One region of the Streptomyces sp. NPDC008313 genome, then DNA from elsewhere that is predicted to be linked to it. Evidence: riboswitches for the same ligand, from Rfam matches in the RefSeq annotation. Region 1 holds a riboswitch; each other region holds the start of a gene.
The links. Region 1 has a riboswitch for thiamine pyrophosphate ahead of thiO (glycine oxidase ThiO). Riboswitches for the same ligand answer to the same signal wherever they lie in the genome.
Positions count from the first base shown of each region.

Region 1 (11,833 bases):
GACTCGACCCGTCCACGCTGCCCAAGGGCACCCGCACCGCCGTTCGGGACCTGGAGCGCCTGGAGGCGCTGCGGCTGTCCGTCGCCATGGCGCTCGTCGGCGGCCCGCGGCTGCTGGGCGTCGACGACGTGGACCTGAAGCTGTCGGACGCCGAGCGGGCCGAGGCCTGGGCGCTGCTGAGGTCGCTGGCCGCGTCGGGGATCACGGTCGTGGCGGTGTGCAGCGAGGCCCCCGGCGGCGACGTGACGGTCGTGTCCACGGCTCCCCGGAACGGGAACGACGCCGGGCCCGCCCACACCCCGCCCGTCGGACCCGCCGAACCCGCCGCAGCGGCCGCCGACGCCGAAGAGACCGTCCCGCCCCCCGCCCAGGACCACGGCGACCAGATCGACCACGCCGACCACGCCGACCACGCCGACCACGACAAGGAGACCGCGGATGCGCTCGCCGAGACTCGCCGCGCTTGAGCTGAGGCGCTTCGGCCGGGGCAGGCTCCCGCGCGCCGCGCTGGCCGCGCTCCTGCTGCTGCCCCTGCTCTACGGCGCCCTCTACCTGTGGTCCTTCTGGGACCCGTACGACCGTCTCGACCGCATCCCCGTGGCGCTGGTGAACGACGACGAGGGGGCGAGCGCCGGGGGCCGGAAGATCGCGGCGGGCGACGACCTCACGCGGGGCCTGCGCGAGAGCGACACCTTCGAGTGGCACGAGGTGAGCGCGGCCGAGGCGCGCGGGGGGGTCGAGGACGGCACGTACTACCTGTCGCTGACCATGCCGGCCGACTTCAGCCGGCGGATCGCCTCCAGCGCGGGCGACTCCCCGGAGGCGGGCGCCCTGCGGGTGCGGACGAACGACGCGAACAACTACATCGTCGGGCAGATCTCCCGGACGGTGTTCAGCGAGGTGCGCGCGGCGGCGTCCACGAAGGCCTCCCGGTCCTTCCTCGACCGGATCTTCATCTCGTTCTCGGACATCCACGGGCAGACCGTGAAGGCGGCCGAGGGCGCGGACAAGCTGTCGGGCGGCATCGGGAAGGCGAAGAAGGGCTCGAAGGACCTCGCCGACGGCCTCCAGGAGGCCAAGAAGGGCAGCGGCAGGCTGTCCGGTGGCCTGCGGAGGCTCGACAAGGGCGCGGGCGACCTGGAGGACGGCTCCCGGCAGGTCTCGGAGGGCACCCAGAAGCTGGCGGACAAGGTCAACGGGGTCGCGGACGAGGTGGGCCCGTTCCTGAAGGACAACGAGAAGTCGATCGGCGACACGGCGCGGCTCGTCGCCGACTCCGCCTCCGCCGTCCGGCACAACCTGGACACGCTGGTGAAGGCGGCGCCGACGGCCGCGACGGGCGCCCACAAGGCCTCCGACGCGCTCACTGCCGTGTACCGGGCCCGCTGCGAGAACCTGCCCGTCCCCGACCCCGCCTGCCCCGACCTGAAGCGGGCGAAGACGGCCGCGGCGGACGTGGCGAAGGTCGCCGACGACCTGAACACGCTGATCGCCGACCAGGACGGCGACCTCGACACGCTCGACGACGACCTCGCGACGCTGCAGAAGCAGGCCCAGCGGCTCGCCGACCGCTCCCCGCACCTCTCCGAGGACCTCGACGACGCCGTCTCCAGGATCAACAAGCTGAACTCGGGCGCGGGCAAGGTCGCCGCGGGCGCGAAGAAGCTGCACACCGGGCTCGGCACGGCCAAGACGGGCGCCGCCGATCTCGACACGGGGGTGGGCGCGCTGAAGACGGGCGCGAACGACCTCGAAGGAGGCATGTTCAAGCTCGCCGACGGCTCCGGGAAGCTCGCCGGGGGGCTGCACGACGGCGCCGGCCGGATCCCCGACTACGACGAGCACGACCGCGACCTGCGCACCCGGGTCATGGCCGACCCCGTCCGGCTCGCCTCCCAGGACCTGCACAAGGCACCCAACTACGGCACCGGGTTCGCCCCGTACTTCATCCCGCTGTCCCTGTGGGTGGGCGCGATGGTGGCGTACATGCTGATCCCGCCGCTGAACCGGCGCGCGCTCGCCGCCGGCGCCGGGGCGTGGCGCATCGCCCTGGCGGGCTGGCTGCCGGTGGCGGTGCTGGGGGTGCTCCAGACGGCGGCGCTGCTGGCCGTGCTGCACTGGGCGATCGGCCTGCAGATGGTCCGGGCGGCCGGGACTCTGGGCTTCCTGTTCCTGGTGACCGCCTGCTTCGCGGCGATCGTGCAGTGGCTGAACGCGCGCTTCGGGGCGGCGGGGCGCATCCTCGTCCTGGCCCTGCTGATGCTCCAGCTGACGTCCGCGGGCGGCACGTACCCGGTGCAGACCAGTCCGGCCTTCTTCAACGTGCTGCACCCCTTCCTGCCCATGAGCCACGTCGTCGACGCGCTGCGGAGACTGATCACCGGCGGGGGCCTCGGGCCGGTCTGGGAGGCGTGTGCCGTGCTCGCCGCGTTCACCGCGGGCGCCCTGGCGCTCACCGCGCTCTCGGCGCGCCGACAGCAGGTGTGGACGCTCGACCGGCTGCATCCGGAGCTGAGCCTGTGACCGTTCACGCCGCCGGTCCTGTGAGAATCGGGGCCATGGAAAGCAGCAGCAGCACGGGCGCCGTCGGCGGCCGCCGCGAGGCGACCCGGCAGAAGCTCTACGAGGCGGCCGTCACGCTCATCGCCGAGCAGGGGTTCTCGGCCACCACGGTCGACGAGATCGCCGAGCGCGCCGGCGTCGCCAAGGGCACGGTCTACTACAACTTCGCCAGCAAGTCCGTCCTGTTCGAGGAGCTGCTGCGGCACGGGGTGGAACTCCTCACCGCATCCCTGCGGGAGGCCGCCGAGCGGACCGCGCGCGACGGGGGGAGCAAGGTCGACGCGCTGGACGCGATGATCCGCGCCGGTCTGGTCTTCATCGACCGCTACCCGGCCTTCACCCAGCTGTACGTGGCCGAGCTGTGGCGCACCAACCGGGCCTGGCAGTCCACCCTGATGGTGGTCAGGCAGCAGGCGGTCGCGGTCGTCGAGGACGTGCTGCGGGAGGGGATGGCGAGCGGCGAGCTCAGCGACGAGATCGACGTCCCGCTGACGGCGGCGGCGCTGGTGGGGATGGTCCTGGTGGCCGCGCTGGACTGGCAGTCGTTCCAGCCGGAGCGCTCCCTCGACGACGTCCACTCGGCGCTGTCGCGGCTGCTGCAGGGACGCGTGAGCGGCGGCCGCTGACCCTCGCCGGCCGGTGTCCGGACGACGAAAGCGCCGGTCCGCCGTGGCCGCGTCCCCGCGGGCCGTGCCGGACCGGCGCTCGCCGTGCTCCCCCGTGCTCCCCGTTGATCCCCTGTGCGGTGGTCCGCCGCGGGGCCCCCGTGCCTCGCTCCCGCCGACACGTCGGCGGAAGGAGCGGTCGGGGGCGCCGGACCGTTCCGCCGCCCCGTGCCGGCGGTGCCGGAGCCGTGCCCCTTTCCGTGCCTCCACTCTCCCGTCCGGCCGCCCTCCGCCCCATCCGCGCGCGTACTCATCTCGGGCACTGAGTACCCGTACTCAGATCCGCGCGCCGGGGGCTCGGGACCGGGCCGGTGGTGTGCCGGCGGGCTGGTCGCGGCGGCGTAAGCGGCGGCGGATAAAGTCCCTGGCATGGCACGGATTGCGGTGATCGGCGCCGGGATGGGCGCCATGGCGGCGGCTGCCCGGCTGGCCGTCGCGGGCCACCGGGTGGTGGTGTACGAGCGCGCGGCGACGTACGGCGGAGCGGTGGGCCGGTTCGAGCGCGACGGGTTCCGCTTCGACACCGGTCCGGGGCTGCTGCCGCTTCCGGCGGTCCACCGCGACCTGTTCGTCAAGACCGGCAAGGAGTCCCTGGAGGACCGCGTCGAGCTGGTCCAGGTCGACCCTGCCGCCCGGCACGTCTTCGCCGACGGCACGGAGGTCCTGCTGCCGAACGCCTCGCGGGCGGGTGTGGTCGCCACGCTGGGCGCGGCGCTCGGCGCGGGAGCGGGCGAGCGCTGGGGCGACTTTCTGGTCAGGGCGCGCGAGGCGTGGGACCGGACGCGGCGCCCGCTGCTGGAGGAGCCGCTGTGGCCGGACTGGCGGGTCCTCGGGGAGCGCGAGCCGTACCCGGCGGTGCCGCACAAGCGGCGCCTGCGCACCCGGCGGGCCGGGACGCTCGCCGAGGTCGGCGCCTGGGAGCTGCGTGACCCGCGGCTGGCCGCCCTGCTGGAGAGTCACGCGCTCGCGTACGGACTGGATCCGCGGACGGCCCCGGCGAGCGCCGCCGTGCTGCCCTACATGGACCACGCCTTCGGCACCTGGTATGTGCGCGGCGGCGTACGGGAGTTGGCGCGTGCCGTGTACGAGCGGTGCCTGGCCCGCAGGGTGGAGTTCCGCTTCTCCACCCCCGTCGGCGGGATCGTCACGTCGGACGGCCGTGTGAGCGGCGTCGCCCTCGCGGCGGGTGCCGGGGACGGCTCTCCCGAAGGCACCGTCGAAAACGCCGACCTGGTCGTCGCGGGCGTCGCCCCCGTCGTGCTGGAGTCGCTGCTCCCCGGCACGCGGGTGCGCGGCGACGGCAGGGTCCCGACACGGCGCGCGGCGCCGAGCCGGCTGTGCGTGCTGCTGGCGCTGCGCGGCGGGCGGCCGGAGGGCACGGCGCACCGGACGGTGGTGCACGCGGCGGACCGCGACGAGGAGCTGGGCCGCGTCTTCGGCGAGCGTCCCGGGTTCCCGGCCGCGCCCACCGTGACCGTCTCCCGTCCCGACGACCCGGCGCTCGTGCCGGACGCGGACCACGAGGCGGTCGTGCTGACCGTGACCGTGCCGTCGGGTCTCGCGGTGTCGGAGGCGGACGTCGAGCGGGTCCTCGCGGTCGCCGGGCGTGCCGTGCCGGACCTCGCGGACCGTCTGCTGTGGCACGAGGTCCGTACGCCGTCGGACGTCGCGGACGCGACCGGCGCGGAGGGTGGCGCCGTACCGCCGCCCGCCCTGGCCGCAGCGGACGGCAGGCTGCTGTACCCGTCGAACAGCACGGGCCTGCCGGGCCTGTTCACGGTCGGCGGCTGGTCGCACCCCGGTGGCGGGCTTCCGCACGCGGGCATGTCGGGGGCGCTGGTCGCCGGACTGATCGTGGAGGGACCGGACTTCCGGGGCTCGCAGTAGGACACGGACGCGGCAGCCCCGTCGGCGGGGCCGCGCGCGGCGCGCTCGGAACCGGTACCGCGCTCAGAACCGGTACTGCTCGTCGTACCCGTTGCCGTTGCCCTGGCCCTGCTGCTGGCCGTTCTGGTCGTACGGGTAGGGCTGCTCCGGCGGGAGTTCGCCGCCGTACTGGTCGTCGGCGGCGCGCTGCTGGGGGACCCAGGGGCCGGCGGCCGGGGTCTCGCCGCCGTAGCTCCCGGTGGCGTACTGGTCCTGCGCGTACGCCTGTTGCCCGCCGTACTGGCCGGGGTCGGTGTAGCCGGTCTCGTAGGAGGTGTCGCCGCCGTACGTCTGCGCGCCGGCGTACGGGTCGGAGTAGGCGGCGTACTGCTGCTGCTGACCGGTGTCGTAGCCGTACTGCTGCTGGTCGTACCCGGAGTAGCCGTCGTACGCGTAGGCCTGCTGGTCCTGGCTCTGGCCCGGGTTCGCGTACGCCGGGTCGGAGGCGGCCGCGTAGGCGGTGTCGCTGTAGACGCCGTACTGGCCGGTGTCCTCGGGCAGGGGCTGCGGCTCGTACACGGCGGTCGTCTCGCCGGCCATGGCGGGCTGCGCGGGCCTGAAGACGTCGTCGCGGTCGTCGTCGTCCTCGTACCCGCCCGGGTCCGCCGTGCCGGGCCCGGCCGCTTCGAGGCCGGACACCTCCAGCGTCGGGTCCCGGTGCTCCGCCTCGCCGCGGCGCCGCTTGCTCGGGCCCGGACGGGCGCCGATGGCCCAGCCGGTCGAGAAGCCGCGGCGGAAGGAGAGCGTGACGTACGTCTGGCCCACCGCGAACGCCGCCGCCCCGAGGCCGATGACCACCACGGAGGGGATCAGCACACCGAGGACCACGCCCAGGAAGCCGACGAAGGCGAGCAGCCGGTAGCGCAGCCGCGCCTTGTACTGCAGCAGGACCTCGCCGAGCAGCCACAGCGCGACGACGCCGAACGCGATATAGAGGACCGTCCAGCCCATGTACGCCCCTCTCCCCAATGGCCGCTCCGCAGTGTGTCGTACGGGATGCGGCCGGTCTAGGCCCGCTGCGGGTGGTGCAGGCCCAGGTTCTCGTAGATTTCCAGCGTCGCCGTGGAGTTGTTGAGCGTGATGAAGTGCAGACCGGGTACTCCCTCGGCCAGCAGCCTCGCGCAGAACTCCGTCGCGAACTCGATTCCCATGGAGCGTACAGCCGCCGGATCGTCCTTGACTGCGCGGAGGCGCTCTTTCAGCGCGGACGGGATGGCGGCGTTGCTCAGCGCGGGCAGCCGTTCCAGCAGTCTCAGGCTGGTGACGGGCATGACCTCGGGGATGACCGGGGTCTCGCAGCCGGCCGCGGCGACCCGGTCGCGCAGGCGCAGATACGACTCGGGCCGGAAGAACATCTGGGTGATCGCGTAGTCCGCGCCGGCCCGGCACTTGTCGACGAAGTGCTCGACGTCGCGGTCCCAGGCCGCGGAGCGCGGATGCATCTCCGGGAAGGCCGCGACGCCCACGCAGAAGTCACCCGACTCCTTGATGAGACGGACCAGTTCGGCCGCGTAGGTCAGGCCCCGCGGGTGCGGCACCCACTCCCCCATGGGGTCGCCGGGCGGGTCGCCGCGGACCGCGAGCATGTTGCGGATCCCGGCGTCGGCGTACTGGCCGATGATGTTGCGCAGCTCGGCCACGGAGTGGTTGACCGCGGTGAGGTGCGCGACCGGGGTGAGCGTCGTGTCCGCGACGATCTGCTCGGTCTCCTTGACCGTGCCCGCGCGGGTCGAGCCGCCCGCGCCGTAGGTCACGGAGACGAAGTCGGGAGCGACGGCCTCGACCCTGCGGAGCGCGTTCCACAGGTTCCGCTCGCCCTTGGGAGTCTTCGGCGCGGAGAACTCGAACGAGTAGGTCGTCTTGCCTGCGGCGAGCATGTCACGCACGGCGCGTGCGCGATCAGTCCTGGTGGAAGCAGATCCGAGGGCCATACCGGCAGGTTAGCCAGCGGTCGCCGGACCCCCAACCGAAGCGGAGATATTTACCTGATTTGCCGCTTTCTTGTCCACCCCTCGGACGGCCGCGCCCCGGCCAGGGGGTGTCTGGCACATGAGCGAGGGAAAAGGAGCGGTGTCCGGCACCCCTACGCCCCGCGCAGCCGCTTCGCGAACTCCGCCGCCGCCGCGCCCGGGTCGTCCGCCTCCGTGATCGCCCGTACGACCACCACGCGGCGGGCGCCCGCCTCGAGCACCTCGTCGAGGTTGCCGAGGCCGATGCCGCCGATCGCGAACCAGGGGCGCCCGGTGCCCAGGGCGGCGGTGTGCCGGACCAGGCCGAGTCCGGGGGCGTGGCGTCCGGGCTTGGTGGGCGTCGGCCAGCAGGGGCCGGTGCAGAAGTAGTCCACGCCCTCCTGGGCGGCGGCGGCCTCGGCCTCCGCCTCGGAGTGGGTCGAGCGGCCCACGAGCACGTCGTCGCCGAGGAGGGCGCGGGCCGCGGGGACGGGGAGGTCGCCCTGGCCGAGGTGCAGCACGTCGGCGCGGGCGGCGTGCGCCACGTCCGCCCGGTCGTTGACCGCGAGCAGCTTGCCGTGGCGCGCGCAGGCGTCCGCGAAGACCTGGAGGTGCTCCAGCTCCTCGGCCGCCTCCATGCCCTTGTCCCGCAGCTGCACGATGTCGACGCCGCCGGCCAGGGCCGCGTCCAGGAACTCGGCGAGGTCGCCCTGGCGGCCGCGGGCGTCCGTGCAGAGGTAGAGCCGGGCGTCGGCGAGCCGCGCGCGGGCGGTGGTCACGGTTTCGGGCATACGGAGGTCCCCCCGGGGTGGATGCGGGCAGCGGCGTGCGAGGGCGCCGCCCGCGGGTGTGGCGCGCCGTCGGCGGCGCGGTGGGTGTGCACGGCCGGTGTCCGGCCGCTCGTGGCCCGTCCCGGCCGGCCGGGACGGGCCACGAGCGGGCCGGACGGGTCACGGCCGGGCCGTCGGCCGGACGGTCAGACGGCGAGCGCCTGGGCGCGGCGCTTCACCTCCGTGCCGCGGTTCTCGCTCAGCGCCTGCGCGGGCGTGCCGGGCAGGCTCGGGTCGGGGGTGAAGAGCCACTCCAGCATCTCTTCGTCGGAGAAGCCGTCGTCCCTCAGCAGCGTCAGGGTGCCCGTCAGGCCCTTGACCACCTTGTCCCCGTCGATGAAGTCGGCGGGGACGTGCAGCGCGCGGTTCTCACCACGGCGTACGGCGATGAGCTGGCCCTCCTTGACCAGCTGCCGGACGCGGGTCACCTCGACGCCGAACTGCTCGGCGATGTCGGGGAGGGTGAGCCACGCGGGGACGAGAGCATCGGTCTTTGCGTCAATCTCGGTCACGGGACAAGCCTGCCATCCCGGACCGACAGCCGGTAACCCGAGGACCGCCCGGCCGGGCTTCCGGTCCGGGTGGCCGCCGGCCGGGCGGCCGTCCGCGCCGCGGCCGAGCCGCGGCGGCGGGTCAGTCCCCGGCCGCCGCCGTCGCCTTCTTCAGCGGCCGCGCCGGGTCGGCCAGCAGGGCGGGGTCCATCGGGACGCACGACTCGATCAGCTTGCGGCCCTGGGCCAGGTCACGGGGGCGGCCGACCGCGAGGAGGGCGACGAGGCGGCCCTCGCGAAGCCAGCAGACCGTCCAGGCCGCGCCCGCCGGGTCGCCGCGCCAGACCGTCGTGTCGGCGGGCGCGTGGTGGCCGACGTACTGGACGAAGCGGCCGAACTGCTCGGACCAGAAGTACGGCACCGGGTCGTAGGCGGCGGGCACGTCTCCGACGATGTTGGCGGCGACCGTGCGCGGCCCCTGGAGGGCGTTGTCCCAGTGGTGGACGAGCAGCCGCTCCTCGTACCGGCCCGAGGGGAAGGAGGCGCAGTCGCCGACCGCGTACACGTCGGGCACGGAGGTGCGCAGGTGGTCGTCGGCGACGATCTCGCCGTGGGCGCCGAGCGCGACCCCGGAGCCGGCGAGCCAGCCGGTCGCGGGCCGGGCGCCGATGCCGACGACCACCGCGCCCGCGGGCACCCGTGAGCCGTCGTCCAGGACCACCGCCCCGTCCTCGACGCGCTCCACGCGCGCGCCGGTGCGCAGGACCGCGCCGCTGTCCTCGTACCAGGCGGCCATGGGCGCGGCCACCTCCGCGGGCAGCGCCCCCGCGAGCGGCCGGTCGGCGGCCTCGACGACGGTCACCGAGCAGCCCGCCTCGCGGGCCGCCGTGGCGAACTCCGCGCCGATCCAGCCCGCGCCGACCACCACGACGTCGTGCTGCCGGGCGAGGACGGGCCGCAGCCGCTCGGCGTCGTCGAGGGTGCGCAGCAGGTGCACGCCGGGGGTATCGCGCTCGCCCGGCAGCCGGAGGGGTTCGGCCCCGGTCGCCACGACCAGGACGTCGTACGGGACGGCCCCGGCGTCGGTGTCCAGTTCGTGGTCGCCGGGGCGCAGGCCGGTGGCCTCGCGTCCGAGCCGCAGCTCGATGCCGAGCGCGGCGAAGTCGACCTCGAAGGCGGAGGTCTCCGCCTTGCCGAGGAGCACGGCCTTGGAGAGCGGCGGTCTGTCGTACGGCTGGTGGGCCTCGGCGCCGATCAGCGTGACGTCGCCGGTGAAGCCCTGTTCCCGCAGGGCGACGGCGGCCTGCACCCCCGCCATGCCCGCGCCCACGACGACGATCCGCCGCCCGTCCCTGGCCCGTTCCCGCGTCAGCTCGCTCACTCGATCACCTTAGTCGCGGCGCCGTGCCGGTCGGCGCCGCCGGTTGCGTCCCGGTACCGCCCGGCCGCCCGGCGGTGCCGGGACCGGCGACCTCCTCCACCACACTCGTACCGCTGCCCGTCTGCGACTCCCACTCCCAGGTCTCCTCCAGGCGCAGCCGCCCGTCGTCCAGCTCGACGACCCGCGACCGGCAGTGCCCGCCGGACGTGGTCCCGTCCCGCTTCAGCTGCACGTACCGGAAGTCGAGCCGGTCGCCCTCACGGGTACCCACGAGGTGGCCGCGTACGACTTCGCCGCCCGCGTACTCGGCCCAGATCTCACCGTCCTTCTCGTGGTAGGTGAACCGGGTGCGGGTCCCGACCTGGCCCGGGGCCTGGTCGGCGACCGGGGCGAGGACGAGTGCGTCGAGCGAACGGGCCATGCGCGCAGGCTCCCTGTGGGGCTCGGGGACGAAGGGCTAGGGTGGCCAACGTAAAGGACTCGCGGGAGCCCGGACGCACCGGGCTGAGAGGGAGGCTGGACGGCCTCCGACCGTACGAACCTGATCCGGGTCATGCCGGCGAAGGGAGGGGCTGGACGCCCATGTCGCCTACAACGGACGACACATCCGTCTCACACCCCGGTACAGCGTGTGTACCGGACGTCCTCGTCGTCGGGGGCGGGATCATCGGTCTGGTCACGGCCTGGCGGTCCGCGCAGCGCGGTCTGCGCACCGCGGTCGTGGACCCCGAGCCCGGGGGCGGCGCGGCCCGGGTCGCGGCGGGGATGCTGGCCGCCGTCACCGAACTCCACTACGGCGAGCAGACGTTGCTGGGTCTCAACCTCGCCTCGGCGCGGCGCTATCCGGACTTCGCCGCCGAGCTGACCGAGGTGACGGGCCGTGATGTCGGCTACCGGCGGTGCGGCACGCTCGCCGTCGCCCTGGACGCCGACGACCGCGCCCATCTGCGCGAACTCCATGCCCTGCAGCGGGCGTCGGGCCTGGACTCGCAGTGGCTGAGCGGCCGCGACTGCCGCCGTCTCGAGCCGATGCTCGCGCCGGGGGTGCGCGGCGGGCTGCGGGTCGACGGCGACCACCAGGTGGACCCGCGGCGGCTCGCCGACGCCCTGGTCAGCGCCTGCGAGCGGGCCGGGGTCGTGTTCCACCGGACCTGGGCCGAGCGGCTGACCGTCGTGGGCGACCGGGCCACCGGAGTCGTGACGGCGGACGGCACGGCGCGGGCGGCGGGCCAGGTCGTCCTCGCCGCGGGCAGCCTCAGCGGACGGCTGGCGGGCGTCCCCGACGCCGTGCTGCCGCCGGTGCGCCCGGTGAAGGGCCAGGTGCTGCGCCTGACCGTACCGAAGCGGTACGCGCCCTTCCTGAACCGCACGGTGCGGGCCGTCGTCCGCGGCAGCCACGTCTACCTGGTGCCGCGCGAGAACGGCGAACTGGTCGTCGGCGCGACCAGCGAGGAGCTGGGCTGGGACACGACGGTGACCGCGGGCGGCGTCTACGAACTGCTGCGCGACGCCCACGAACTCGTCCCCGGGATCACCGAGCTGCCGCTCACCGAGACCCGGGCGGGGCTGCGCCCCGGCTCCCCCGACAACGCCCCGCTGCTCGGCCCGAGCGGACTGCCGGGGCTGCTGCTGGCCACCGGCCACCACCGCAACGGCGTCCTGCTCACCCCGGTCACCGGCGACGCCCTCGCCCACGCGCTGACCACCGGTGAGCTCCCCGACGAGGCCCGCCCGTTCACCCCGAGGCGGTTCAGCGCCGCCGCACTCTCGGAGCAGCCCGCATGAACGACCCCGCCACCACAGGCCCCGCCGACCAGGGCGCCACCGCCACAGGCCCCGACTCCCCGGGACCCGCCTTTCCGGACACCGCCGACGCCGGTCCCGCCGCGGACGCCGCCCCACTGGTCGTCTCCGTCAACGGCGAGCCGCGCCGCGTCGCGCCCGGCACCGCCCTCGGCACGCTCGTCGCCGCGCTGACGCCCGCCCCCTCCGGAGTGGCCGCCGCGCTCAACGAGACCGTCGTCCCGCG
Region 1 covers NZ_JBIBFR010000013.1:203,995-215,827, forward strand. The annotation lists gene ACFY93_RS19520 (ATP-binding cassette domain-containing protein) at 1-467, shown strand, start outside; gene ACFY93_RS19525 (YhgE/Pip family protein) at 439-2,523, shown strand; gene ACFY93_RS19530 (TetR family transcriptional regulator) at 2,559-3,188, shown strand; gene ACFY93_RS19535 (FAD-dependent oxidoreductase) at 3,597-5,114, shown strand; gene ACFY93_RS19540 (hypothetical protein) at 5,178-6,104, opposite strand; gene metF (methylenetetrahydrofolate reductase [NAD(P)H]) at 6,161-7,084, opposite strand; gene thiE (thiamine phosphate synthase) at 7,237-7,893, opposite strand; gene ACFY93_RS19555 (Rv2175c family DNA-binding protein) at 8,079-8,444, opposite strand; gene ACFY93_RS19560 (FAD-dependent oxidoreductase) at 8,566-9,804, opposite strand; partial or broken gene ACFY93_RS19565 (hypothetical protein) at 9,893-10,225, opposite strand; TPP riboswitch at 10,277-10,389, shown strand; gene thiO (glycine oxidase ThiO) at 10,387-11,589, shown strand; gene thiS (sulfur carrier protein ThiS) at 11,706-11,833, shown strand, end outside.

Region 2 (11,833 bases), on a different contig from region 1:
GACAGGCAACCCGACATCACACCGACAGCTCTCTCCCACACCCCCAGTTCACAGCAGAACGGCACAAGGCGACGAATGCCCCAGCACACCTCCGGGTCTGACCGGGCGGCAGTACCACCCGCCGCCCGTGGCAGCGTGCGCCCGCCCGCTCCGTCGACGCTCGACGAGCTGTGGCGGTCGTACAAGACCACCGGTGACGACCGGCTGCGCGAGCAGCTGATCCTGCACTACTCGCCGCTCGTCAAGTACGTCGCGGGACGGGTCAGCGTCGGCCTGCCGGCCAACGTCGAGCAGGCGGACTTCGTCTCCTCCGGAGTGTTCGGGCTGATCGACGCGATCGAGAAGTTCGACATCGAACGCGAGATCAAGTTCGAGACGTACGCGATCACGCGCATCCGCGGCGCGATGATCGACGAGCTGCGGGCGCTGGACTGGATCCCCCGGTCCGTGCGGCAGAAGGCCCGCAACGTCGAGCGCGCGTACGCGACGCTGGAGGCCCGCCTGCGCCGCACCCCGTCCGAGGCCGAGGTGGCCGGCGAGCTGGGCATCGCGGTGGACGAGCTCCACGCCGTCTTCAGCCAGCTGTCACTGGCGAACGTGGTGGCCCTGGAGGAGCTGCTGCACGTGGGCGGCGACGGCGGCGACCGGCTGAGCCTGATGGACACCCTCGAGGACACGGCCGCCGACAATCCGGTGGAGGTCGCCGAGGACCGGGAGCTGCGACGGTTCCTGGCCCGCGCGATCAACACGCTGCCCGAGCGGGAGAAGACCGTGGTCACCCTCTACTACTACGAGGGACTCACGCTCGCCGAGATCGGCAACGTGCTGGGCGTGACCGAGAGCCGGGTCAGTCAGATCCACACCAAGTCCGTGCTCCAGCTGAGGGCGAAGCTGGCGAGCTTCGGCCGCTGACCCCCGCCGTTCCCTCCCGCCCGGACCGGGGCGTCCGTAAAGTGGGAGGGTGCCAAGGATTCGAGCGGCCTCCGTGGCCGAGCACCGGTCGATGCAGCGAGCCGCCCTGCTGGACGCGGCGCGTTCCCTGTTGTCCGAGGGCGGGACGGAGGCACTGACCTTCCCGGCCCTCGCCGAACGCACCGGGCTCGCCCGGTCCTCCGTGTACGAGTACTTCAGGTCCCGTGCGGCCGTCGTGGAGGAGCTCTGCGCGGTCGACTTCCCCGTCTGGGCGGCGGAGGTCGAGGCGGCGATGGCCGCGGCGGAAGGGCCCGAGGGCAAGGTCGAGGCGTACGTCCGGCAGCAGCTGGCCCTGGTCGGGGACCGGCGGCACCGGGCCGTCGTGGCGATCTCCGCGAGCGAGCTCGACGCGGGCGCACGGGACAGGATCCGTGCCGCCCACGGCGGGCTGGTCGTCATGATCGCCGAGGCGCTGGGCGCCCTGGGGCACGCGGAGCCCCGGCTGGCCGCGATGCTGTTGCAGGGCGTGGTGGACGCGGCGGTGCGGCGGATCGAGCTGGGCGTGGCGGAGGACCCCGCGGCGATCGCCGACGCGGCGGTCGGGATGGCGCTGCGGGGCGTGCGGGGTTAGGGCCGCCGAGCTCGTCCCCCGTCCGAGGCGGGCGAAGTCCCCATGAGGGCCGGACCGGTTCGCGGGGCCCCGGGCGGCTCACCGGGACGCGCGCCCGCGACGGGCAGCAGCCGGGACGGGCCCCCGCGGAGCAGCCAGGGCGGAAGCAGGGACAGCGGGTTGAGGTAGGCGTCGGCCCGGCGCAGGCCCCAGTGGAGACAGGTGGCCGGGCAGTGGGGGCCGCCGGGTCCCGCGGTGCCCGCCTCCACCGTGCCCACCACGTCACCGGCCGCCACCTCGTCGCCCTCGCGCACGGAGGCGCGCACGGGCTGATAGGTCGTCCGCAGAGGCGGGGCACCGGTCCCTTCCAGCTCCACGGAGACGGCACCGCGGCCCGCGACCGGACCCGCGAACGACACCCGTCCCGGCGCCACGGCGCGCACCGGCGCTCCCGGCGCCGCCCCGAGATCCACACCCCGGTGCCCCCTGCCGTACGCCGTCGCCGGAGGCTCCCAGCCGCGTACGACCGCGGGCCGGGACCCGACGGGCCAGGCGCGGCCCACGGCCGGTACCGACGGGTCGAGCCCCGCGGGCGCGGGCGGACCCGGCGGCGGGGCGTCGCCCGGCCGTGCCGCGTCGCCCGGCCGTGCCGCGTCGCCCGGCCGTGCCGCGTCGCCCGGCCGTGCCGCGGCGCCCGGCCGCGCTGCGGCAACCGGCGGGACCGCGCCGAGCACGGCCACCAGCGCGAGCAGGGACAGCCCCCGCCGGCCGCGTGCGCGCGCCCGGCATGCGCCTTGCCCGGTCCGCTTGCTTCGCCTCGTTCGCATGGGAGAACCGTGCCGTACCGGGGCGGATCGCGGCCGGAAGTGTGGATCACCGGCCGGTTGTGGACAGCGGCGTCACCCGGTACCCCGCCGGTCCCGTACACTTCTTGTGGCGATCCGGGTCACCGGGTCGACTTCGCACGCCCCGACCCCGGGCTCCGTTTCGTACGGCGAACGTACGACGGAAGCCGGTGTCAGCGCCTCTCGGTCCCTTGTGGCAAGGCGCGTCGTGGGCGTCAGGCGCGCCTGCCGTCCGGCGAGCGCGGCACAACCGAGAACAACAAGGAGAACGGCCATGGCCGTCGTCACGATGCGGGAGCTGCTGGAAAGCGGCGTCCACTTCGGTCACCAGACCCGTCGTTGGAACCCGAAGATGAAGCGTTTCATCTTCACGGAGCGCAACGGCATCTACATCATCGACCTGCTCCAGTCGCTGTCGTACATCGACCGCGCCTACGAGTTCGTCAAGGAGACCGTCGCCCACGGCGGCACGGTCATGTTCGTCGGCACGAAGAAGCAGGCGCAGGAGGCCATCGCCGAGCAGGCCACCCGCGTCGGCATGCCCTACGTCAACCAGCGCTGGCTGGGCGGCATGCTCACCAACTTCTCGACCGTCTACAAGCGTCTGCAGCGCCTCAAGGAGCTCGAGCAGATCGACTTCGAGGACGTCGCCGCGTCGGGTCTCACCAAGAAGGAGCTTCTCGTGCTCTCGCGCGAGAAGGCCAAGCTGGAGAAGACCCTCGGTGGTATCCGCGAGATGCAGAAGGTGCCCAGCGCCGTCTGGATCGTGGACACCAAGAAGGAGCACATCGCGGTCGGTGAGGCCCGGAAGCTCAACATCCCGGTCGTCGCCATCCTCGACACCAACTGCGACCCCGACGAGGTCGACTACAAGATCCCGGGCAACGACGACGCGATCCGCTCCGTCACCCTGCTCACCCGCGTGATCGCCGACGCCGTCGCCGAGGGCCTCATCGCCCGCTCCGGCGCCGGCAAGGCCGCCGAGGGTGACAAGGCCGCGGGCGAGCCGCTCGCCGCGTGGGAGCGTGACCTGCTCGAGGGCGAGAAGAAGGCCGACGACGCCGAGGCTCCGGCCGCCGCCGAGGCCGAGAAGCCGGCCGAGGCCGCCGCTGAGGCTCCGGCCGCCGAGGCCCCGGCTGCCGACGAGGCTCCGGCCACCGAGGCCCCCGCCGCCGAGGCTCCGGCCGCGGACGCCGAGCAGGCCTGACCCCTCACCCCTTCGGGTTGCTGACGGCGGGGGCTCACAAGGCCCCCGCCGTTCACCCGTAGATCTTCAGACTTCGAGAGAGATTCCAGGAATCATGGCGAACTACACCGCCGCCGACGTCAAGAAGCTCCGCGAGCTCACGGGCGCCGGCATGATGGACTGCAAGAAGGCGCTGGACGAGGCCGACGGCAACGTCGACAAGGCCGTCGAGGCCCTGCGCATCAAGGGCCAGAAGGGCGTCGCCAAGCGTGAGGGCCGCTCCGCCGAGAACGGCGCCGTGGTCTCCCTCATCGCCGACGACAACACCTCCGGTGTCCTGGTCGAGCTGAAGTGCGAGACGGACTTCGTCGCCAAGGGCGAGAAGTTCCAGGCCGTGGCCAACGCCCTCGCCGAGCACGTCGCCAAGACCTCCCCGGCCGGCCTCGAGGCGCTGCTCGCGTCCGAGATCGAGGCCGGCAAGACGGTCCAGGCGTACGTCGACGAGGCCAACGCCAACCTGGGCGAGAAGATCGTCCTGGACCGCTTCGCCCAGTTCTCCGGCGCCTACGTCACCGCGTACATGCACCGCACCATGCCCGACCTGCCCCCGCAGATCGGTGTCCTGGTCGAGCTGGACAAGGCCGACGCCGACCTCGCCAAGGGTGTCGCCCAGCACATCGCCGCCTTCGCGCCGAAGTACCTCTCCCGTGAGGACGTCCCGGCCGAGGTCGTCGAGTCCGAGCGTCGCGTCGCCGAGGAGACCACGCGCGCCGAGGGCAAGCCCGAGGCCGCGCTCCCGAAGATCGTCGAGGGTCGCGTCAACGGCTTCTTCAAGGAGGCCACCCTCCTCGGTCAGCCGTACGCGCTCGACAACAAGAAGTCCGTCCAGAAGGTTCTGGACGAGGCCGGTGTCACCCTGAAGCGCTTCATGCGCATCAAGGTCGGCATCTGAGTCCGTACCGCGATCGACGCGCGATCCCGCTAGGGTCGACAGCAGTCGTCCGTGCCGGTCGCGTTTGCCGACCCGCGCGCGTGCGCGGCGGACGACAGCAGATCTGACGAGGAGGCCATTGCCGAGCTTGGGAGCCCACACCCCACCGGCAATGGCCTTCTTCGTATGTGCGACACGTAGAAAAGGCGATCTCCATGACCACCACCCAGGCCGACAAGGGCGAGACGAGCGACGACGGCAAAGGCGCGGGGCGCTTCCTGCTGAAGCTTTCCGGTGAGGCGTTCGCCGGCGGCGGCGGACTGGGCGTCGACCCCGACGTGGTGCACAAGATCGCCCGCGAGATCGCGTCCGTCGTACGCGGCGGCGCCCAGATCGCGGTCGTCATCGGCGGCGGCAACTTCTTCCGCGGCGCCGAGCTGCAGCAGCGCGGCATGGACCGCGCCCGGTCCGACTACATGGGCATGCTCGGCACGGTCATGAACTGCCTGGCCCTCCAGGACTTCCTGGAGAAGGAGGGCATCGACAGCCGGGTGCAGACCGCCATCACGATGGGGCAGGTCGCCGAGCCGTACATCCCGCTGCGCGCCGTGCGTCACCTGGAGAAGGGCCGCGTGGTCATCTTCGGCGCGGGCATGGGGATGCCGTACTTCTCCACCGACACCACAGCGGCCCAGCGCGCCCTGGAGATCGACGCCCAGGCCCTGCTGATGGGGAAGAACGGCGTGGACGGGGTCTACGACTCCGACCCCAAGACCAACCCGGAAGCGGTGAAGTTCGACGCCCTCGGTTACGGCGAGGTCATCACGCGCGACCTCAAGGTCGCCGACATGACCGCGATCACCCTGTGCCGGGACAACAAGCTGCCGATCCTGGTCTTCGAGCTTCTGGCGGAGGGCAATATCGCGCGGGCCGTCAAGGGTGAGAAGATCGGCACTCTCGTGGGTGACCAGAGCGGCCGGGCCTGACGGCCGGGGATGGACCCTGACCGGGGGATGGACAATGTCCTGCCGGTCGGGAACGGTGCAGGAACAAGACGCGACGCAGCCGGCCGCCGACCGACGAGGACAGCTGCCGGGCCTACTCAAGACACGCAGGAGCAAGTGGTGATCGAAGAGACCCTCCTCGAGGCCGAGGAGAAGATGGAGAAGGCCGTCGTGGTCGCCAAGGAGGACTTCGCCGCGATCCGAACCGGTCGTGCGCACCCGGCGATGTTCAACAAGATCGTGGCGGACTACTACGGTGCGCTGACGCCGATCAACCAGCTGGCCTCGTTCTCGGTGCCCGAGCCGCGCATGGCCGTGGTGACCCCGTTCGACAAGAGCGCGATGCGCAACATCGAGCAGGCCATCCGCGACTCCGACCTGGGCGTCAACCCGAGCAACGACGGCAACATCATCCGGGTGGTGTTCCCCGAGCTGACCGAGGAGCGCCGCAAGGACTACATCAAGGTCGCCAAGACCAAGGGCGAGGACGCCAAGGTCTCGATCCGCTCGGTCCGCCGCAAGGCCAAGGACGCGATCGACAAGCTGATCAAGGACGGCGAGGTCGGCGAGGACGAGGGCCGCCGTGCGGAGAAGGAGCTCGACGACACCACGGCGAAGTACGTCGCCCAGGTGGACGAGCTGCTCAAGCACAAGGAAGCGGAGCTGCTCGAGGTCTGATGAACGACTCTTCCTGGGGAGCGCCGCCACAAGCCGGGTACTGGGGGCCTTCCGATCAGGGGTCTGCCCAGGGGGCGGCCCCGGCGGGTCCCGCATACGATGCGCATGACGCCCAGCACACTCGCCCCATGCCCATCGTGCCCGGGGCGACCGCACACGGCGGAGACCAGGACGACCACCGGGGGGCCGCTCGGGTGAGCGGCCCCCCGTTCCGCGACGACACACCGCCGGCAACGCCCCACCGGGCCGCGCCGCACGAGCCGCACAGCCCGCAGGAGCCCATGCCCAGCGCCCCCCAGCCCGCGCCCGCACCGCAGAAGAAGAGTGCGGGCCGAGACCTGGGTGCCGCCATAGGGGTGGGCGTCGGTCTCGGTGCGGTGATCGTCGCGTCCTTGTTCGTCGTGAAGGCCGTGTTCCTCGGCGTGATAGTCGTCGCCGTGGTCGTGGGCCTGTGGGAGCTAACCTCGCGGCTGCAGGAGCGCAAGGACATCAAGGCGCCCCTCGTGCCGCTGGCGGTGGGCGGCGCGGCGATGGTCGTCGCCGGATACGTCCGCGGTGCCGAGGGCGCGTGGGTGGCCATGGCGCTCACCGCGCTCGCGGTCCTGGTCTGGCGCATGACGGAACCGCCCGAGGGCTATCTGAAGGACGTCACGGCGGGCCTGTTCGCGGCGTTCTACGTGCCGTTCCTGGCGACGTTCGTGGCGATGATGCTGACCGCCGACGACGGCCCGCGCCGGGTGTTGACGTTCCTGCTCCTGACGGTGGTCAGCGACACCGGCGCGTACGCGATCGGCTGGCGCTTCGGCAAGCACAAGCTGGCGCCGCGCATCAGCCCGGGCAAGACCCGCGAGGGCCTGTTCGGCGCGGTCGCCTTCGCGATGGTCGCCGGCGCGCTGTGCACGCAGTTCCTGATCGACGACGGCGCCTGGTGGCAGGGCCTGCTCCTGGGCCTCGCGGTCGCGGCCAGCGCCACCCTCGGCGACCTCGGCGAGTCCATGATCAAGCGGGACCTCGGCATCAAGGACATGGGCACGCTCCTGCCCGGCCACGGCGGCATCATGGACCGGCTGGACTCCATATTGCCGACGGCACCGGTGGTGTGGCTGCTGCTGGTGATCTTCGTGGGTTCCGGATGAGTTCCGGTGACCGGCGCTGACCTGCGCAAACAGGGAAGAGGGCCTCGTCGTCCACAGACGGCGAGTCCCTCTTCGTACGTCTGCGACACTGGAAGGGTTATGCCTGCCCCTGGAGAACTCACATTCGTCGCGCCGCGCGGAGCCAAGAAGCCGCCGCGGCACCTTGCCGATCTCACGCCCGCCGAGCGCAAGGAGGCTGTCGCCGCCGTCGGCGAGAAGCCGTTCCGCGCCAAGCAGCTGTCGCAGCACTACTTCGCGCGGTACGCGCACGACCCGGAGCAGTGGACCGACATCCCGGCCGGTTCGCGAGCCAAGCTCCAGGAAGCGCTGCTTCCCGAGCTGATGACGGTCGTGCGGCATCTCTCCACCGACCAGGAGACCACGCGCAAGACGCTGTGGCGGCTCTTCGACGGCACGCTCGTCGAGTCGGTCCTGATGCGCTACCCGGACCGGGTCACCATGTGCATCAGCTCACAGGCCGGCTGCGGGATGAACTGCCCGTTCTGCGCCACCGGCCAGGCCGGGCTCGACCGGAACCTGTCCACCGGCGAGATCGTGCACCAGATCGTCGACGGGATGCGCGCCCTGCGGGACGGCGAGATCCCCGGCGGCCCGGCGCGGCTGAGCAACATCGTGTTCATGGGCATGGGCGAGCCGCTGGCCAACTACAAGCGGGTCGTCGGCGCGATCCGCGCGCTGACCGACCCCGAGCCGGACGGTCTCGGGCTGTCGCAGCGCGGGATCACCGTCTCCACGGTCGGCCTCGTCCCCGCCATCCACCGGTTCGCCGACGAGGGCTTCAAGTGCCGGCTGGCGATCTCGCTGCACGCCCCGGACGACGACCTGCGCGACACCCTCGTCCCCGTCAACACCCGGTGGAAGGTCCGTGAGGTCCTCGACGCCGGCTGGGAGTACGCGGCGAGGTCCGGGCGGCGCCTGTCCATCGAGTACGCGCTGATCCGGGACATCAACGACCAGGCGTGGCGCGGTGACCGGCTCGGCCGCCTCCTCAAGGGCAAGCCGGTCCACGTCAACCTGATCCCGCTGAACCCGACGCCCGGCTCCAAGTGGACCGCCTCGCGGCCCGAGGACGAGAAGGCGTTCGTCGAGGCAATCGCCGCCCATGGTGTACCCGTCACGGTCCGGGACACCCGTGGCCAGGAGATCGACGGGGCGTGCGGTCAGCTCGCGGCGACCGAGCGGTAGTGTGGCCCGGGTAAGCACCGGATGCGTACGGAGCGTACGGTGCGTACAGCGTCATCCGTAGGTACATCTTCATATTCCGACAGGGGAGCGCCACAGCGCTGAGAGTGCGGCACAGGCCGCAGACCCTCTGAACCTTGCCCAGGTCATTCTGGGTAGGAAGTTCGGTCGTTACTCGAGCTGTTGCGCCCTGCCCGGGGACTTTCAGAGGTCCCCGGGCAGGGCCGCGTCTCTTCCTGGTCACCCCAGGAGGAATCCAGTGAGCACCACCAGCACCGCACGTACCGGCAGAGCGATCACGGCGATGGCCGTCGGTCTGGGACTCGTCACGCTCTCCGCGTGCGGTACGTCCGACTCCGGCGACAAGGCCGCCGGCTCGAAGACCGTGACGCTCGTCAGCCACGACTCCTTCGCCTACTCCAAGAGCGTGCTCAAGGCGTTCGAGAAGGAGTCCGGCTACAAGGTCAGGGTCCTCAAGGACGGCGACGCCGGCCAGGCCGTCAACAAGGCGATCCTGACCAAGGACAACCCGCAGGGCGACGTCTTCTTCGGCGTCGACAACACCCTGCTCTCCCGCGCCCTCGACAACGGGCTGTTCCAGCCGTACGAGCCCAAGGGCTCGGACCTCGTCCTCCCCGAGTACCGCGTCGACCGGGCCAAGCACCGGGTGACGCCCATCGACTCCGGCGACATCTGCGTCAACTACGACAAGAAGTACTTCGCCGATCACAAGCTGGACCCGCCGTCCACCTTCGACGACCTGGCGAAGCCCGCGTACAAGAACCTGCTCGTCACCGAGAACGCGTCCACCTCCTCGCCGGGCCTCGGCTTCCTGCTCGGCAGCGCGGCGAAGTACGGGGACAAGGGCTGGCAGGACTACTGGAAGAAGCTCAAGGCCAACGGCGTCAAGGTGGTCGACGGCTGGGAGCAGGCCTACAACGAGGAGTTCTCCGGGTCCGCCGGCGGCAGGAAGGCCAAGGCCGACCGCCCGCTCGTCGTCTCCTACGCCTCCTCCCCGCCCGCCGAGATCATCTACGCCGACCCGAAGCCGAAGACCGCGCCCACCGGCGTGGCGACCGGCACCTGCTTCCGGCAGGTCGAGTACGCGGGCCTGCTGAGCAACGCCGGGAACACCAAGGGAGGCAAGGCGCTCCTCGACTTCCTGCTCAGCAAGGAGTTCCAGGACGACATGCCGCTCAACATGTTCGTGTACCCGGTCCGGGAAGCCGCCCAGGTTCCCCCGGAGTTCACGAAGTTCGGCCCGCAGGCCGAGAACCCCGAGACCATGGACCCGGCCGACATCGCCGACCACCGTGACCAGTGGGTCAAGTCGTGGACCTCACTCGTACTGAAGTAGCGAGCGGGCACCGCGCGGCGGACTCCCGTCCTCGCTCGGGCGCGGCGCGGCTGGGCCTGATGGCCCTGCCCGTCGCGTTCTTCGCGGTGTTCTTCGCCTACCCCGTCGCGGCGATCGTCGCCCGGGGACTCAGGATAAACGGCGTCTGGCAGTTCGGGCGGATCGGTGAGGTGCTCGCCGATCCCGGCATCCGGCACGTCCTGTGGTTCACCACCTGGCAGGCGCTCGCCTCGACGGCCCTCACGCTGCTGATCGCACTCCCCGGCGCGTATGTGTTCGCGCGCTTCGACTTCCGGGGCAAGCAGGTGCTGCGCGCGGTCGTCACGGTGCCCTTCGTGCTGCCCACCGTCGTCGTCGGCACCGCGTTCCTGGCCCTGGTCGGCCGGGGAGGGCTCCTCGACGGCCTGTGGGGGGTGCGCCTGGACACCACGGTCTGGGCGATCCTCCTCGCGCACGTGTTCTTCAACTACGCGGTCGTCGTCCGTACCGTCGGCGGGCTCTGGGCGCAGCTCGACCCGCGGCAGGAGGAGGCCGCCCGGATGCTCGGCGCCTCCCGCCTCGCGGCGTGGCGCACGGTGACGCTCCCGGCGCTCACGCCCGCCGTCGCGGCGGCCGCGCTCATGGTCTTCCTGTTCACCTTCACCTCCTTCGGCGTGGTGCAGATCCTCGGCGGCCCCGGGTTCTCGACCCTGGAGGTGGAGATCTACCGCCAGACCTCGGAGATCTTCGACCTGTCCACGGCGGCCGTGCTCACCCTCGTCCAGTTCGCGGCGGTCGGCGCGGTCCTCGCCGTGCACGCCGGGACCGTACGCCGCCGGGAGAGCGCCCTGCGGCTCGTCGACGCCGCGACGACCGCGCGCCGCCCCCGGGGCGCCGGGCAGTGGGCACTGCTCGCCGGGGTCCTGGCCACGATCGCCGTCCTGCTCGTGCTGCCCCTCGGAGTGCTGGTCCAGCGGTCCCTCGACGCCCCCGGCGGCTACGGGTTCGCGTACTACAGGACGCTGACCGAGGACGACGGCACGTTCCTCGTGCCGCCGGTGGAGGCGATCGTCAACTCGCTGCGGTACGCGCTCGCCGCCACCGGCGTCGCCGTGCTGATCGGCGGTCTCGCCGCGGCCGCGCTGACCCGGCGGGCGGGCCGTCTCGTCCGGGGCTTCGACGCCCTGCTGATGCTGCCGCTCGGTGTCTCCGCGGTGACGGTCGGCTTCGGGTTCCTGATCGCACTCGACGAGCCGCCGCTGAACCTCAGAAGCTCCTGGATGCTGGTGCCGCTGGCGCAGGCGCTCGTCGGTGTCCCGTTCGTCGTCCGCACGATGCTGCCGGTGCTGCGGGCGGTGGACGGCCGGCTGCGGGAGGCGGCGGCCGTGCTCGGTGCGTCGCCGTGGCAGGTGTGGCGCGAGGTCGACCTGCCGCTGGTGCGGCGGGCGCTGCTGGTCGCCGCCGGGTTCGCGTTCGCGGTGTCGCTGGGCGAGTTCGGGGCGACCGTGTTCATCGCGCGGCCCGACAACCCGACGCTGCCGGTCGCCGTGGCGCGACTGCTGGGCCGGCCGGGCGACCTCAACTACGGTCAGGCGATGGCCCTCTCGACGATCTTGATGGTGGTGTGCGCGGTGGCGCTGCTCGTCCTGGAGCACGTACGGACGGACCGGACGGGGGAGTTCTGATGACGAGGCTCGGCAAGCCGGGCACGGCCGGTGGGACCGACAAGGACGTGGCCCCCGCGGCCCCCGTTGCGGCCGCGACCCCCGCGGAGCCGCGGACGGCCCCCGGCCGGCCGGGAGCCGGCCCGCTGCTGCGCCTCGACGCGGCCACCGTGCGCTTCGGCGGGCGGGCCGTGCTCGACGCCGTGGGCCTCGCCGTGGCCGAGCACGAGACCGTGTGCGTGCTCGGGCCGAGCGGCAGCGGCAAGTCGACGCTGCTGCGCGCGGTGGCGGGGCTCCAGACGCTGGACGCGGGCCGGGTGCTGCTCGA
Region 2 covers NZ_JBIBFR010000019.1:73,768-85,600, reverse strand. The annotation lists gene whiG (RNA polymerase sigma factor WhiG) at 76-912, shown strand; gene ACFY93_RS24590 (TetR family transcriptional regulator) at 986-1,543, shown strand; gene ACFY93_RS24585 (peptidoglycan DD-metalloendopeptidase family protein) at 1,540-2,349, opposite strand; gene rpsB (30S ribosomal protein S2) at 2,642-3,574, shown strand; gene tsf (translation elongation factor Ts) at 3,669-4,505, shown strand; gene pyrH (UMP kinase) at 4,700-5,470, shown strand; gene frr (ribosome recycling factor) at 5,609-6,166, shown strand; gene ACFY93_RS24560 (phosphatidate cytidylyltransferase) at 6,166-7,302, shown strand; gene rlmN (23S rRNA (adenine(2503)-C(2))-methyltransferase RlmN) at 7,402-8,508, shown strand; TPP riboswitch at 8,580-8,685, shown strand; gene ACFY93_RS24550 (thiamine ABC transporter substrate-binding protein) at 8,810-9,862, shown strand; gene ACFY93_RS24545 (ABC transporter permease subunit) at 9,838-11,526, shown strand; gene ACFY93_RS24540 (ATP-binding cassette domain-containing protein) at 11,526-11,833, shown strand, end outside.
Region 2: it holds a riboswitch for thiamine pyrophosphate, as region 1 does, so the genes downstream of both, ACFY93_RS24550 (thiamine ABC transporter substrate-binding protein) here and thiO (glycine oxidase ThiO) in region 1, are expected to answer to the same signal.

Region 3 (7,124 bases), on a different contig from region 1:
GGTGAAGTGGGTCGCGGTTCCGGTCATCGCCCTGGTGGTGTTCGGCGGACTGATCCTCAGCGTCGTCCAGGTGGTCGTCGGGCTGCTCTTCAAGTTGCTCGTCTTCGTCGCCCTGGTCGGCGGTCTGATCTACGTGGTGCGGAAGTTCACGTCGAGTTCGTCGTCACGAGGGGACTGGTAGACACACCCGGGCGGCCGGCGTGCGACGGCCGGTCCACCCAGCCCGAACCGACGCCCTGGCCCACTCCAGGACGCCATCGAAAAACTGTTGGGGCCCCAGTCTTCCCGTTACAGCAGCTGAGAACTCACTCGTTGTGATCTGATGTGTACGTTGAGCGAGATGCCAGCAGTGTCACGGGAAACGATTCCCGGCCAGTCGACGGCAAACGACGGGGTAGGCGATGCGCGAGTCGGTGCAGGCAGAGGTCATGATGAGCTTCCTCGTGTCGGAGGAGCTCTCCTTCCGCATTCCGGTGGAGCTGCGATACGAGACCTGTGATCCCTATGCCGTGCGGCTGACCTTCCACCTGCCCGGGGACGAACCGGTGACCTGGGCCTTCGGGCGTGAGCTGCTCAGTGACGGTGTGGAGGGCGCCTGCGGCGAAGGCGATGTGCACATCACGCCGGACGCCGACGAGGAGTCCGGTGACGTGCTGATCCGGCTTCAGGTCGGATGTGACCAGGCGCTCTTCCGGTCGGGCGCCGCTCCGCTGCTGGCCTTCCTGGACCGCACCGACAGACTGGTGCCGCTGGGGCGGGAGCGTGACCTCGCCGACTTCGATCTGCACCTCGACGAGGCCCTGGACCGCATCCTGGCCGAGGAGCAGAGCGCGGGCTGAGGCCGACGAACCACTGACCGTGCCGTAACGCTTCCTCTCGCGCGGACGACGAGCCTCGGTACGTCACCGCTTGCGGCGTCGGCCGTGCCCTGCGCGAACCGGCGTCGGGGCACCGGCCTGCGCCGGTACGCCCGCTCGGTCCGCCGAGACCACCAGAGCGGCCAGCGCGGTGGTCACCGGAACCGACGCGACCAGCCCGATCGAGCCGACGAGCGTGCGCACGATCTCCTCCGCGACCAACTCGCTGTTGGCGATGGTGCCGACACTGCTCTGCGCGATCGAGAAGAGAAGCAGCAACGGCAGCGCGGCGCCCGCGTACGCGAGGACCAGGGTGTTCACCACGGACGCGATGTGGTCGCGCCCGATGCGAATGCCCGCCCGGTACAGGCCGCGCCAGCCCATGGTCGGGTCCGCCTGATGCAGCTCCCAGACCGCCGAGGTCTGGGTCACCGTCACGTCGTCGAGCACCCCGAGCGAACCGATGATGACGCCCGCGAGCAGCAGACCGCTCATGTCGATCGACGGGTAGAGGCCGTGAATCAGGCCCGTGTTGTCGTCGACGTTGCCGGTCAGCGCGGCCCAGCCGATGAACATCGAGCCGAGCAGCCCGATCAGCAGCAGGGAGAGCAGCGTCCCGAGCACGGCCACCGACGTCCTCGCGGACAGTCCGTGGCACATGTACAGCGCGATGAGCATGATGGCGCTCGCTCCGACGACGGCCACGACCAACGGGTTCGAGCCCTGCAGAATCGCCGGGAGGATGAAGAGGGTCAGGACCCCGAAGCTCACGGCCAGCGCCACGAGCGCCATGACACCACGCATCCGGCCCACCACCACGACGGCCAGCGCGAAGATCCCCGCGAGCAGCGCCATGGGTACCGTGCGGTTCACGTCGGTGACCGAGTACTGAAGTTCCCTGGGTGCGGAGGGCTCGTAGGCGACCACGACCTTCTCGCCCTCGTGCAACTGCCGTGACTGGTCGGGCTGGACGAGCTCCGTGAACGTACGGCCCTTCTCCTTGCCGGTGTCGATCCGGATCGTCGCCTTCTTGCAGTCCCCGGGGGACCGGTCCTTCGCCGGCGTCCCCTCAGCGGTGGACGTGTCGCCGTCGGCCGCGCCCCCGGAGGCGTGCACGGACGCGCAGTCCACCGAGTCCACCTTGGTGACGGTGGCCTGCTGGGTCTGCCGGTCGAAGCCGACACCGGTGCGCTCGTGGGTCGGCGCACCCCCCGGCCATAGCACGATGAGCCCCACGACGACCGCGGCGGCGAAGGGAACCAAAACCGCGGCGATGACCCTGCGCAGATGCCGGGAGACCGGCGCGGCGGGGCCATGGCTGTGCGTGTGTCCGTGGCCGTCTCCGTGGCCGCCACCTGAACGGGTGCGGACTGCGAGGCCTTCACCGGAGCCGTGCCCGTGCGGCGGCTCGGAGGGTGGAAGCTCGGGCTGATGCGGAAGAGTCACCGGTCGATCATCGCAAGAACGAAGGGGGCCCACTGTTCACCGCGCCCGTCCGGGCGCTAGCGTGGAGGCACCTTTGCACACGCGGGAGCTCGGAGCACCGGGCTGAGAGGGCGCTGACGTCCGTCCCGTCGATGTTTCACATGAAACATCGACGACGGAAGCCGCTGCGTCGACCGCCGAACCTGTTACCGGGTAATGCCGGCGTAGGGAGTAGGTCTCATGACCAACAAGGACGTACGCACGCCTGCCTCCAGCCAGACGGACGACGCTGCCGTCCCGGCCGTTGGGGAGAGCAGTCAGCCCCAGGACGCCGGAACCATCGGCTGGCACAAGGCCTACGTCGACGGATCACGCCCCGATCTACGTGTGCCGGTCCGTCAAGTGCACCTGACCAACGGGCAGGCGGTCACCCTGTACGACACCTCGGGGCCGTACACCGACCCGGCCGTCGACACCGACGTACGCAGGGGTCTGGCGCCGCTGCGCGAGCCCTGGATCATCGCCCGGGGTGACACCGAGGAGTACGCGGGCCGCCCGGTCCGCCCCGAGGACGACGGGATCAAGCACACCTCGCCGCGCGGTGGACTCCGCAACCTCGACGCGGTCTTCCCCGGCAGGCCGCGCCAGCCGCGCAGGGGCCGTGACGGGAAGGCCGTGACACAGCTCGCCTATGCGCGACGGGGTGAGATCACCCCCGAGATGGAGTTCGTGGCGGTCCGGGAGAACGTCGACGCCGAGGTGGTGCGCGAGGAGATCGCGGCCGGCCGGGCGGTTCTTCCGGCGAACGTCAATCACCCGGAGATCGAGCCGATGATCATCGGCAAGCGGTTCCTGGTGAAGGTCAACGCCAACATCGGCAACTCGGCGGTCACTTCCTCCATCGAGGAGGAGGTGGAGAAGATGACGTGGGCGACCCGTTGGGGGGCCGACACGGTCATGGACCTGTCCACCGGACGCAACATCCACACCACCCGCGAGTGGGTACTGCGCAATTCGCCGGTGCCGATCGGCACCGTGCCGCTCTACCAGGCGCTGGAGAAGGTGGACGGCCGCGCCGAGGAACTCACCTGGGAGATCTACAAGGACACGGTCGTCGAGCAGGCCGAGCAAGGCGTGGACTACATGACGGTCCACGCGGGCGTACGCCTGCCGTACGTGCCGCTGACCGCGAACCGCAAGACCGGCATCGTCTCCCGCGGTGGGTCCATCATGGCGGCCTGGTGCCTGGCGCACCACAAGGAGTCGTTCCTGTACGAGAACTTCGAGGAACTCTGCGAGATCCTCGCCGCCTACGACGTCACGTACTCGCTCGGCGACGGCCTGCGGCCCGGATCGATCGCGGACGCCAACGACGAGGCGCAGTTCGCGGAGTTGAGGACCCTCGGGGAACTCAACACGATCGCGAAGCGTTACAACGTACAGACCATGATCGAAGGCCCGGGGCATGTCCCGATGCACAAGATCAAGGAGAACATCGACCTTCAGCAGGAGATCTGCGATGAAGCACCGTTCTATACGCTCGGCCCGCTGACGACAGACGTCGCGCCGGCGTACGACCACATCACCTCCGGTATAGGTGCCGCCATGATCGCGTGGTGGGGCACGGCCATGCTCTGCTACGTCACGCCCAAGGAGCACCTGGGTCTGCCCAACCGGGACGATGTCAAGACGGGCGTCATCACGTACAAGATCGCGGCTCATGCGGCGGACCTCGCCAAGGGGCACCCGGGCGCGCAGGAATGGGACGACGCCCTGTCGGACGCCCGCTTCGAGTTCCGGTGGGAGGACCAGTTCAACCTGGCTCTCGACCCGGACACCGCACGGGAGTTCCACGACGAGACTCTGCCGGCGGAGCCCGCCAAGACGGCGCACTTCTGCTCGATGTGCGGCCCGAAGTTCTGCAGCATGAAGATCTCGCAGGACATTCGTCGCGAGCACGGCGGCACACGCTCGGAGATCGAGGAGGGCATGGCTCAGAAGTCGAAGGAGTTCGCGGCGAGCGGGAACAAGGTGTACCTGCCCATGGCCGAATAGCGGCGCCGCGGCGGTGGCCGACGGCTCCGCTCACGAGTGACGGCGGCTTGCGCTCCCGGTGAGGGGGCGCAAGCCGGGATGTCACTCCGGCTGGTGCTCCGGGCCCCCGAAGTCCGGGCTGGAGAAGTCCGGGCTGGAGAAGCTGGGACGGGAGCCCGACGCCGGGCCGCCCTCGGGGCTGCTGAACCCGGGGCGGTGGTACCCGAGATGCGGCATACGGCCGGTCGGCTGCTGCGTCTTGGGGCCCACCGGAGCCGTGTCGGGGGTGGTGAGCGCATCGTGCAGGAACGGCAGGAAGCCGCGCTCCAGGAGGGCGTCGTGCCAGGCTTCTCTGGCGCGGGTCACCTCTTCGTCCAGCTCGCCGTGGGCCCCCGCCTCGAACGAGGCGGAGCCGTTGCGCAGGGCGGTCAGCAGCAGGCCACCGGCGGCGACCAGGATCGCGGCCGCGGTGATCGCGGCGAACACCCATCCCGTGGTGAGCAGGGTCTGCGCGAACGCCTGGCCGGGGGCGACCATCTTGAGGATGTAGCCCACGAGCAGGAATATCGCCGCTGACGTCCCTGCGAGGACGGGGGCGAGCACCGCGACGACGGCGACGGCGCCGGCCCCGGCCGTCTCGGTGACTTCTCCCATCGTGGTGGCGAGCCCCAGTCCTCCCGTGCCCGGCTCCGCGGAACCGGCTTCCTCGTGGGCGGACGGGGCGGACCGCGCCGGACGGCGCAGTTCCTCGCGGACCTTGACGTAATGCTGGTATTCGGCCGCGGCGGCCACCGTGATGAGGGCGGTGGCGTTGAGTGCCATGGTCCGCAGCTGTTCGGAGTTGAGCCGCCGGCCGACAGCGGCGAGTTCCGGTCGGTGTGGGGCGGAGCGCAGCGCCTCATCGAGGATCCGCTCGTACTCCTGGCGGTCCTCGTTCAGCAGGTGCTGCGGAACGCTGTTCATGTGCATCCCCCGATGCTCCGTAGGGCTTGGGGCTCGCACGCTGACGAGCCGTCGGGCAGAAACGGAGGGGAGCCTGCTACGGATAAGCCGATGGTAGAGCGGTGACGGTCCACCGTGACAGGGGGTTTCCAGAAATTGCCCCCTGGTCAGCGAAGTCCTCGGTGGACGACGCCGGTCCGGTGCATGCTCAGACGGCCAGGGGAAGTTGCTGGACCAGCAGCTTTCCGGCCATGGTCACGCCGCCGTCCATCGCGATGGCCAGGCCGTCGGCGTAGACGTGGGGTCCTTCCACGACCGGGCCCGAGGTGTCGTCGCCGTCCTCGGAGCCGACTTCGCCCAGCAGATAGGGGATCGGGCTGTGACCGTGCACGACGCGGCTGCCGCCGTAGACGTCCAGCAGCTCGCGGACGGCACCGGCGCCGTCGTCGCGGAAGGCGAACCGCTTGGTGAACTTGCGGAAGAGGTCCCAGCATTCGTCCGCGTCGTGGCGCGTGAGGGTCTCGCGGACGGTGTCGTTGACCGCTTCGATGGAGTCGCCGTAGTCGAGGTACGCCGTGGTGTCGGAGTGCACCAGCAGGTGCCCGTCGACCTGCTCCATGGCGTCGAGCCGCGCCATCCACTGGAGGTGGTGGTCCTGGAGGCGGTCCATGTCGGACTTCTGTCCGCCGTTGAGCAGCCAGGCGGCCTGGAAGGTGGCCGTCCCGGCGCCGGAGTTCACGGGGGTGTCACCGAACCGCTTGGCACCGAGCAGCAGCAGCTCGTGGTTGCCCATGAGCGCCTTGCAGTATCCTCCGGCCGCGGCTGCCTCGGCCGACAGCCGCATCACGAGGTCGATGACGCCGATGCCGTCGGGCCCGCGGTCGGTGAAGTCGCCGAGGAACCAGAGGCGTGCCGTGCCCGCCGACCAGTTCCCGGCGGAGTCGAGGAGGCCCTTCTCCTGGAGCGCGGCCATCAGCTGGTCGAGATAACCGTGCACGTCCCCCACGACGAACAGCGGTCCCTTGCCGTCGGTGGGCTGCGGCACCGGCACGGCCGCCGGGCCGACGGCCACCTGAAGGGTGTCGTCCCTGTTGATGACGGGCAGGTCGCGCTGTGTGGGCGTGTATCCCTCGGGCTCCGCGACCGGCGCGGTGGCCTCGTCGGGGGGCGAGCTCTGCGCGTACGGACCGGTCTCGTGGACGTACGCGGGTACCCGGAAGTCACGCAACGTCGCCGTGCGCATCACCTCGGGTCCCTGACCGGCCCCCTGAGTCATCGACCCCTCCACCATCGCGCCGCATCTGCACCTTGTCGGACTGCCTGGTCGCAGCGGCCCGCGGTGTCGTCCGCCCATCATAGGAATGCGGATCGCGCCATGTGATGACCCAGGGGTGGTGAATCGGGGAAGGACCCCGCTTCACCGCGGCTTTCGCCCTAATTGTGCGGAGCTTTCGACCACGTGAGCCGGACCTGGCCGCCTGGGCTAGGGCCTGTCTGATGTCGTGATCTCTCTATTGGCGGTTCCGGCCTTGGCGGGCCGGAACCTTCGGTAGAACAGTGCCCGTGACTCGAGCGCAACTGACCGATGACGACTGGGACTTCATCGCGCCCTTCCTGCCGATCGGCGCCTTCGGCCCGTATCCGCAGAATCTGAGGGCCCAGTTCGAGGGCGTCGTGTGGAAGTTCCGGTCCGGGGCCCAGTGGCGGGAGATGCCCGAGCGCTTCGGGCCGTGGCAGACCGTCTACGACCGGTTCCGGTACTGGCGGAAGGTCGGCGTGTTCACCGCGCTGCTTGACGGTGTGATCGCCGAGGCCGCCCGGCAGGGCAAGGTGGACCTGTCGCTGGTCAGCGTGGACTCGACCACG
Region 3 covers NZ_JBIBFR010000009.1:200-7,323, reverse strand. The annotation lists gene ACFY93_RS13685 (DUF5326 family protein) at 1-181, shown strand, start outside; gene ACFY93_RS13680 (SsgA family sporulation/cell division regulator) at 402-839, shown strand; gene ACFY93_RS13675 (YibE/F family protein) at 903-2,303, opposite strand; TPP riboswitch at 2,375-2,530, shown strand; gene thiC (phosphomethylpyrimidine synthase ThiC) at 2,523-4,337, shown strand; gene ACFY93_RS13665 (hypothetical protein) at 4,419-5,285, opposite strand; gene ACFY93_RS13660 (metallophosphoesterase) at 5,467-6,534, opposite strand; partial or broken gene ACFY93_RS13655 (transposase) at 6,822-7,124, shown strand, end outside.
Region 3: it holds a riboswitch for thiamine pyrophosphate, as region 1 does, so the genes downstream of both, thiC (phosphomethylpyrimidine synthase ThiC) here and thiO (glycine oxidase ThiO) in region 1, are expected to answer to the same signal.